One region of the Rhizobium sp. AN80A genome, then DNA from elsewhere that is predicted to be linked to it. Evidence: riboswitches for the same ligand, from Rfam matches in the RefSeq annotation. Region 1 holds a riboswitch; the other holds the start of a gene.
The links. A riboswitch is a leader RNA that binds a small molecule or an ion and turns the genes downstream of it on or off. The one in region 1 is predicted to bind S-adenosylmethionine.

Region 1 (4,413 bases):
GCACTGGTCGATCTCCTCGTCCATCTTGGTGGCGATGGTCACATCCTCGAGCGTCAGCGTGCCCGGCGCGCTGCGTTCATAGGCGATCGTCTCCTTGAGATCGACATCGTCGCCCATGGTGGTCAGAGCCTGGCGGAAATCGGTGACGCGCATCAAGGTCGCGCGCCATTCGGCGATCGGGCCGAAGTTCGACACGTACCAGCGCAGCGCCGTGTTCACCTGGTTGAAGGCGCCGACCGACATCATCAGCTGACCGAAGGTGAGGCCGCCGGAGAAATAGGCGGGCGCCGCCACGATGATCGGAATGACGACGACGAGCCAGCCGTAGCCGGCTGACACCCAGGTCAGGTTGACGTTGGCCATCGCCAGCTTCTTGATGACGGCGAGAACGGCGCTGATGTCGGTGTTGATCCGCCCCCGCTCGTTCTCTTCCCCGCGCGCAGCCGTGATCGCCGGAATGTTCTCGTTGGCGTGCATCAGCGCGAAACGCAGCTCCGCCTCCCTGGAGAAGCGGTCCGCGTTGAGCTTGACGAGCTTGCGGCCGACGAGCTGGCTCAGCACCGAGGCGGACGCGGCGTAGAAGATCGCCGCCCAGACCATATAGCCTGGAATGGAAAAGGCGTATTCACCGAAGCGGAAGACGAAGCCGCTCGACAACTCCCAGAGAACGCCGATGAAACTCACCAGGAGGATCGTCGATTGTACCAGGCCGATGACGAGCCCCGTGGTGCTTTCCGCCAGATTGCGCGCATCCTCATGCAGACGCTGGTCCGGATTGACGCCGATCAGCCCGCTGGAAGCGAGCCTGAGCGCCCGCTTGCGCTGCAGCCACTGGTCGACGAGATCGCGTGTCAGCCCCTCGCGCATATAGAGCGCCGTCATCTGGTTGAGCCAGGCCTGGATCACGTTGAGCAGGAGCAGCATGCCGGCGATCAACGCGAAGATCTTCAGCTGGTAGAAAAACCCCGGCAGATCGCGACGCGAGATGGCGTCGTAGAATGGCGCGTTCCATTGGTTGAGAATGACCGTGGCATAGGCCGTCGCCAGAATGATGCCGATCAACGCCGTCGAGAGAATGAGCACTGGCACGCGCACCTTGGAATGCCAGAATGCCGAAAACATCACCTTGAGACGGAAGATCAGGCTGAGATCATACCCGACCCGGTCCTGCCCCTGGATGCTCGGTCTGCTTTTGACGTCCTCTGCCATCATGCTTCCTTACGCGTCTGTAGCACCTGAATAGCACCGTGAGTCAGCCTGTCCAGCAACAGTTTCTAGCATCAGGTAACGGGGGAGTGACCATGGCGCCGACGAGGCGGTTTCTTTCGACGATTGATTCGCGGCCCGACTGGCGCTATTTAGAGCGCTCCGTGGTGATTTGGCCGGCCGGCTTGCAGCCACGTTAAAGAAGTTGCTAAAGGGCCGCGTGCGGACCGATAGCGATATATTCGTATTTTTCATCGAGTGACCGCTATGCCGATCAAGATCCCCGATACCCTGCCCGCCTTTGAAACCCTGGTTCAGGAAGGTGTGCGCGTGATGACCGAGACGGCCGCGATCCGTCAGGACATTCGCCCCCTGCAGATCGGGCTTCTGAACCTCATGCCGAACAAGATCAAGACCGAGATCCAGATGGCGCGCCTCATCGGCGCCTCGCCGCTGCAGGTCGAGCTGTCGCTTGTTCGCGTCGGGAACCACAAGGCGAAGAACACCTCGGAAGACCATCTCTTCTCCTTCTACCAGACCTGGGAGGAGATCCAACACCGGAAGTTCGACGGCTTCATCATCACCGGCGCGCCGATCGAAACGCTTCCATACGAAGACGTCACTTATTGGCATGAAATGCAGCAGATTTTCGACTGGACGCGCACCAACGTGCACTCCGCGATGAATGTCTGCTGGGGCGCGATGGCCGCGATCTACCATTTTCACGATATTCCGAAGCACGCGCTGACGGAAAAGGCCTTCGGCGTCTATCGCCACAAGAACCTCAAGCCATCGTCGGTCTATCTGAACGGTTTCTCCGACAATTTCGAGGTCCCGGTCTCGCGCTGGACGGAAGTGCGGCGCGCCGACATCGAAAAATCCGACACGCTCGAAATCCTGATGGAATCGAGCGAGATGGGCGTCTGCCTCGTTCACGAGAAGAAGGGCAACCGGCTCTATATCTTCAACCACGTCGAATATGATTCGACGTCGCTCGCCGACGAGTATTTCCGCGATGTGAATGCCGGCGTTCCGATCAAGATGCCGCACAACTACTTCCCGCACAACGACCCGTCGATCCCGCCGCAGAACCGCTGGCGCAGCCACGCGCATCTGCTTTTCGGCAACTGGATCAACGAAATCTACCAGACGACACCCTACAATCTGGAAGATATTGGCGAGGACGGCTGAGGCTTTTCGTCTCGCTTGTTTTTATAGCGCGGCGGTTGCGATTTCATTCAATTGAGAGCAGGTTCTGGCCCGAAATTGTGGACGCGAACCGGGGAGGAAACAGGATGGCGGATGGATTGAAGCGGGACGTTTTTGGGACGACGAAGACGGGCGAGACCGTCCATCGCGTCGAAATCTCGGGCGGCGGCCTGACCGCCAAGGTGATCACCTGGGGCGCAGTCATCCAGGACCTCAGGCTCGAGGGTCATGATGCGCCGTTGACCCTTGGGTTCGACGATTTCGACAGCTATCCCGCGCACTCCGCCTATTTCGGCGCGACGCCCGGCCGCAACGCCAACCGCATCGGCGGCGGCAAGTTCACGCTCGATGGCAATAGCTATCAGCTCGACCTCAACGAAAACGGCGTCAGCCACCTGCATGGCGGCTTCGAAAACATCGCGCTGCGCAACTGGACGATCGTCGAGCACGACAGCGACCGCGTCGTCCTGAAGATCGTCGATGCCGATGGTCGCGGCGGCTATCCCGGCAATTGCACCATCCTCGTCACCTACCGCGTGCATGGCGATGGCGAGCTCTCGGTGGTTTACGAGACGACGAGCGACCAGCCGACCATCGCCAATGTCTGCCAGCACGCCTATTTCAATCTCGACGGCCGCGACGACACGCTGGGCCACGACATCATGATCGCCGCCGACAGCTATCTTCCGACCGACGAGCGCCAGATCCCGACCGGCGAGATCCGCCCGGTGCAAGGAACGGTATTCGATTTCCGCGAAATGGCCTCGCTGAAGCGCTTCGAGGGCGACACTCAGGCGCTCTACGACCATAATTTCTGCCTCTCGTCCGAACGTGTCGCCAAGCGTTCCGTGGTGCTCGCGCGCAGCCTCTATTCCGGCGTCTCGATGGAAGTGCGCACGACCGAGCCCGGCGTCCAGTTCTACGCCGCCTTCAAGCTCGATGTGCCGGTACCCGGCATCGGTGGCCGCAAATACGGCCCCTTCGCCGGCTTCTGCCTGGAAACGCAAATCTGGCCGGACGCCATCAACCATGAGGGCTTCCCCAACGCGGTTCTGCGCCCCGGCGAAGTGCTGCGCCAGGAAACCGACTACATATTCTCGAAGAACTGACGGCGAAAAGCCGACCACTCCTGATGTCATCAAACCCTCGCGGAACTTTGCGAGGGTTTTTTTGTGCGCGTTGGCACTTGCAATTGGTTCCAAAGAGGTTCTATTTTAATCTCATGGATAGAACCAGTCTGATAGCGGAGATCGACACGCGCGGACTGCGCGACACAGCGCGCAGCGGGCCTCTCTATCGTCGTCTTGCGCAGGCACTGACCGGCCTGATCAACGAGGGCCTGCTGAAGCCTGGTGCCGCATTGCCGAGCGAACGCGATCTGGCCGAAGCCCTGAAGATCGGCCGCGTCACGGTGCGCACCGCCTATCGCGATCTCCTCAACACGGGCACGCTGGAATCGCGCCACGGCAGCGGCACCTTCGTCTCCGCCAAGGTCGAGCGCATGGAACAGTCGCTCTGGCGGCTCTCGTCCTTCTCGGAAGACATGCGCTCGCGCGGGCGCGTGCCGGCGGCGAGGATCCTCTCGCGCGCCATCAACAAACCCTCGCCGGAGGAAGCCTTCCTGCTGGGCCTCGGCGTCGACGAGCGCGTCTTGCGCCTCGATCGCCTGCGTCTTGCCGACGGGCTGCCGCTGGCGATCGATCGCTCCGTGGTCCCCATAAAATTCCTCGATGACACCGCCGGCGGCGAAGGCTCGCTCTACGACGCGCTGACGGCGAGCGGCCACCGGCCCGTGCGCGCGTTGCAAAAACTCTCCGCCGTCACGCTCGACGCGACGTCGGCGGCGGCGCTCGACGTCGCGACCGGCGCCCCGGCCCTTCTGATCGAACGCGTATCCCGCCTGGAAGACCAGCGCGTCGTTGAATACACCCGCTCGCACTATCGTGGCGATGCCTATGATTTTGTCGCAGAATTGAGAATTGGAGATGAGCTATGAGT
Region 2 (4,413 bases), 610 kb from region 1:
CGCCTGCTGTTCCGGCTGTTCCACGAGCGCGGCGTGCGCGTTTACGAGCCGCGCGAAGTGTTCGACCGCTGCTCCTGCTCACGCGAGAAGATCAAGGGCGTGCTCAAGGGCTTCTCTGCCGAGGAAATCGAGGCGAGCCAGGAAGAGGGCAAGATCGCGGTGACCTGCGAGTTCTGCTCGACGACCTATCGCTTCGAAGCGGAAGAGCTCGCGCAGGCGGCGGAGTGATCGGTTAGCGAAGGGTGATCAGTTCAGCACTCTGAGCAGGCCAGGTGAATCAAGCGAGAAGGCGGGAATTTCCACCTGGAAAATCTCGCCTTCGTCGGTTTGCATCTGGTAGTGGCCGAACATCAGGCCCGAGGGCGTATCGAGCGGGCAGCCCGACGAGTATTCGTATGTGTCACCTGGGCTGAGTGTCGGCTGCTCGCCGACCACGCCGGCGCCGCTCACTTCATCGACGACGCCGTTCTGGTCCGTTATGTTCCAGTAGCGATTGACGAGGCGTACCGTGAGGTCCGAATTGTTGCTGATAACGATGCGGTAGCCCCACACATAGCGATCGTCGTCCGGGTCGGATTGCTCCTCCAGGTAAAAGGGCTCGACCACCACTTCAATATCTCGTGTCAGGGCGCGGTACATGCCTACACCATAATAAGAATACCTTACTGGTATCTTATAAGAGGTGCTGCAGGTCAATAAACCAGGCCGGAATCCGCAATCAATTGGCTGTAAGCGCGAAAAATTCGCGCGTTAAGACTAATACCATACCAGTCTGGCGCGAGTGAATTTCCAATATGCGCGTTTAAATCCGGCCGGGCCACATCGACCCGGCCGGCTATTCTTGATCAGGCCTTGATCTTCGACAGCGCCTGCGCGAAATCCTCGATCAGGTCGTCGGTATCCTCGATGCCGGCCGACAGGCGCACGGTGCCCGGAGAGATGCCGAGTTCGGCGCGCGCCTCGTCCGTCAAGTTCTTGTGCGTGGTCGTCGCCGGATGGGTGATCAGGCTCTTGGCATCGCCGAGATTGTTGGAGATCTTGACGATATCGAGCGCATTCTGCAGCGCGAACGCCGCTTCCTTGCCGCCCTTGAGCTCGATCGCCACCAGCGTCGAGCCGCCCTTCATCTGGCTGGCGACAATATCGGCCTGCGGATGGTCCTTGCGGCCGGGGTAGATCACCTTGGCCACCTGCTTCTGCTCGGCGAGGAAGTCGGCGATCTTGCCGGCATTTTCCGTCTGCTGCTTGACGCGCAGCGGCAGCGTCTCGAGACCCTTCAGAAGCGTCCAGGCCGTGAACGGCGACATGGCCGGACCGGTGTGGCGGTAGTAGTCTTGCAGATGCTCGGTCACCCATTCGCGATCAGACAGGATCACGCCGCCGAGGCTGCGGCCCTGGCCGTCGATATGCTTGGTGGCGGAGTAGACGACGATATGGGCGCCGAGTTCCAGCGGCTTCTGGAAGATCGGCGTCGCGAAGACGTTGTCGACCACGACCTTTGCGCCGACCTGGTTGGCAAGCTTGGCGACGCCCGCGATATCGACCACTTCGAGCGTCGGGTTGGTCGGGCTTTCGAGGAAGAACACCTTGGTATTGGGGCGGATCGCCTTTTCCCAGTTCTCCAGGTGGCGGCCATCGACCAGCGTGCATTCGATGCCGTATTTCGGCGCCAGCGTCTCGACCACCCAGCGGCAGGAACCGAACAGCGCGCGGGCGGCCACGATATGATCGCCGGCCTTCACCTGGCAGAGGATGGCGGCGGCGACGGCTGCCATGCCCGATGCGGTGGCGCGGGCTTCTTCCGCGCCTTCCATCGCGCACATGCGCTTTTCGAACATGTCGTTGGTCGGGCTGCCGTAGCGGGCGTAGATATAGCCTTCGGTCTCGCCCTTGAAGCGCGCCTCGGCGGCTTCCGCGCTGTCGTAGACGAAGCCTTGCGTCAGATAGATCGCCTCTGAGGTCTCGCTGTACTGCGAGCGCAGCGTTCCGCCATGAACCAGTTGAGTTGCCGGGCGCCAGGTCTTGCTCATGAATCACCACTTTCAAACACAAAAAAACCGGCCGCGAATGCAGACCGGTTTCAACCCGGTCTATTTAGCCACTTGTTTAACGTGGCTGCAAGCCGACCGGCCAAATCACCACGGGATAAAGCTGCAATACTGCCGTTGCGTGCTTGCGTCAATTCCTCGATTTTGGTTTTGTCTGCGGCAAATTATGGATGGGGCATGATGGCTCGCGAAACAGGAATATTGGCAGACCGCGCGATCGCGGCGTTATTCGAGACCGGACGGCTCGTCGCCGAGCGCGAACTCGACAGCGACCAGGTCCAGCCGGCGAGCCTCGATCTCCGCCTCGGCGCCAAGGCGTTTCGCGTCCGCGCCAGCTTCATGCCCGGTCCCACCAGTCTCGTCTCCGACAAGCTCGACCGGTTGAAGCTGCATGTCGTCGATCTCACGGAGGGCGCGGTTCTCGAAACCGGCTGCGTCTACATCGTTCCCTTGATGGAGCGCCTCGATCTGCCGGCCGACATGTCGGCCTCGGCCAATCCGAAAAGCTCGACCGGTCGCCTCGATATCTTCACCCGCGTCATCACCGATTACGCGCAGGAGTTCGACAAGATCCCGGCCGGCTATTCCGGCCCGCTCTATCTCGAAATCTCGCCGCGCACCTTCCCGATCGTCGTGCGTCGCGGCTCGCGCCTGTCGCAGATCCGCTTCCGCATCGGCCAGTCGCTGCTCGGCGAGCCGGAACTGCTGGCGCTGCACGATGCCGAGACGCTGGTCGCAAGCACAAAGCCGAATGTCTCGGGCGGCGGCATCGCGCTGTCGATCGATCTCGCCGGCGACAAGGACGGCCTGATCGGCTATCGCGGCAAGCATCACACGGCCGTCGTCGACGTCGACAAGAAGGCACAGCACGACATCTTCGATTTCTGGGAGCCGATCTACAGCCGTGGTCGTAACGAACTGATCCTCGATCCCGACGAATTCTACATCCTCGTCTCGCGCGAGGCGGTCCACGTGCCGCCGCATTACGCCGCCGAGATGACGCCCTTCGATCCGCTGGTCGGCGAATTCCGCGTCCATTACGCCGGCTTCTTCGACCCCGGCTTCGGCCACGCCCCCGCCGGCGGCCGAGGCAGCCGCGCCGTCCTCGAAGTCCGCAGCCACGAGGTCCCCTTCATTCTCGAAGACGGCCAGATCGTCGGCCGCCTGGTCTACGAGCACATGCAGGAACACCCCGAAAGCCTCTACGGCACCGGCCTCGGCTCCAACTACCAGGCGCAGGGCCTCAAGCTCTCCAAGCACTTCCGGATCTGAGCCACATCACCGGCAAGTGCTTCAAGGCCGCTTGACAGCGATCATCATCTGTTGGAAATCTGCGCGTAACGCGGGTGTAGCTCAATGGTAGAGCAGCAGCTTCCCAAGCTGACGACGAGGGTTCGATCCCCTTCACCCGCTCCAGCAAATTCAATAACTTAAGTATAACGGCGTTTCACTCGTTTCACTGCCGTGTCACTTGCGCTTAGCGTTACGTGCTTCGGCAATCTTGCGGCTGGTCTCAAGACCGTCGCCGCGACTGTACTTTTTTGTCATCTTCGTCGTCGTGTGGGTAGCTAGATCGCTGGCCATTTCGATAGAGCCCGTTGCTTCCACCGTCTCCGAAACGGCGCCAGCACGGGTATCCATTGACCAGACATTGTCTGGCACGCCAGCCGCATCGCGAACCGCTCTAAACTTGGTCGCGTAGCGGTTTTCCCAGTAGGGCTTGCCGTAATCCTCATCGATCACGAGCGGGCCGATATCGGGTAGCGAGTAGGCCTTTAGAGCCTCGACCACCAACGGGTAGCTTTTCAGGTCGCGCGCCACTGGCGCTCCCGTCTTGCTCGTCTTGATGGACAGGATCATATCTCGCGACAAGTCGCGCGGCGCCGTTAGACCAGCCCATTTGAATGGACCACCTTCTTCCGATGGCGCCCATTCGCCGATCACGTCGATGCGTCGCAGCGCGGTCTCGAACTTGACCGCCTCGACGAACCCGATGGACGGGCATTTGAGCTCCGCGCTCTTCTTCACGATTGCCAAGCACTGCTCGTAGGTCATGAACACGTCGCGCGGCGCCGGCTGCTCAAATCGCATGTCAGCCAGGATTGCCCTAGCGTCCTTGCATCCTCGCAATCTCTCGCCAGCACCATATGACAGGATCAACCGGAGAAGCTTGATTGCGCCGGTTGCTCGGCGGTGCTTTCCCTTCTTTCTCCACCCATTGAACCATCTGGTGAAGTCAGACGCCCTGAGAGCGTTGATATCACGATCGCCCACGTTCTTTTCGAGGATGCGCAAGCTCGGTTCATAGTCCCTGATCCGGGTCGAGTGCTTCACCCCGTGCAAGGTGCTCGTCTTGTCATGACGG

Region 2: linked by a shared signal. The riboswitch ahead of P3R82_RS23420 (O-succinylhomoserine sulfhydrylase) and the one ahead of metA (homoserine O-succinyltransferase) in region 1 are both predicted to bind S-adenosylmethionine.

The regions. Positions count from the first base shown of each region.
Region 1 is NZ_JASJPX010000003.1:2,991,063-2,995,475, reverse strand. Features, by position in the region: gene P3R82_RS26420 (ABC transporter ATP-binding protein/permease) at 1-1,209, opposite strand, end outside; SAM riboswitch at 1,361-1,438, shown strand; gene metA (homoserine O-succinyltransferase) at 1,474-2,397, shown strand; gene P3R82_RS26410 (aldose epimerase family protein) at 2,502-3,524, shown strand; gene P3R82_RS26405 (GntR family transcriptional regulator) at 3,638-4,411, shown strand; gene P3R82_RS26400 (SIS domain-containing protein) at 4,408-4,413, shown strand, end outside.
Region 2 is NZ_JASJPX010000003.1:2,377,869-2,382,281, reverse strand. Features, by position in the region: gene P3R82_RS23430 (Hsp33 family molecular chaperone) at 1-228, shown strand, start outside; gene apaG (Co2+/Mg2+ efflux protein ApaG) at 247-639, opposite strand; gene P3R82_RS23420 (O-succinylhomoserine sulfhydrylase) at 846-2,030, opposite strand; SAM riboswitch at 2,074-2,152, opposite strand; gene P3R82_RS23415 (2'-deoxycytidine 5'-triphosphate deaminase) at 2,226-3,320, shown strand; tRNA gene P3R82_RS23410 (tRNA-Gly) at 3,391-3,464, shown strand; gene P3R82_RS23405 (hypothetical protein) at 3,516-4,413, opposite strand, start outside.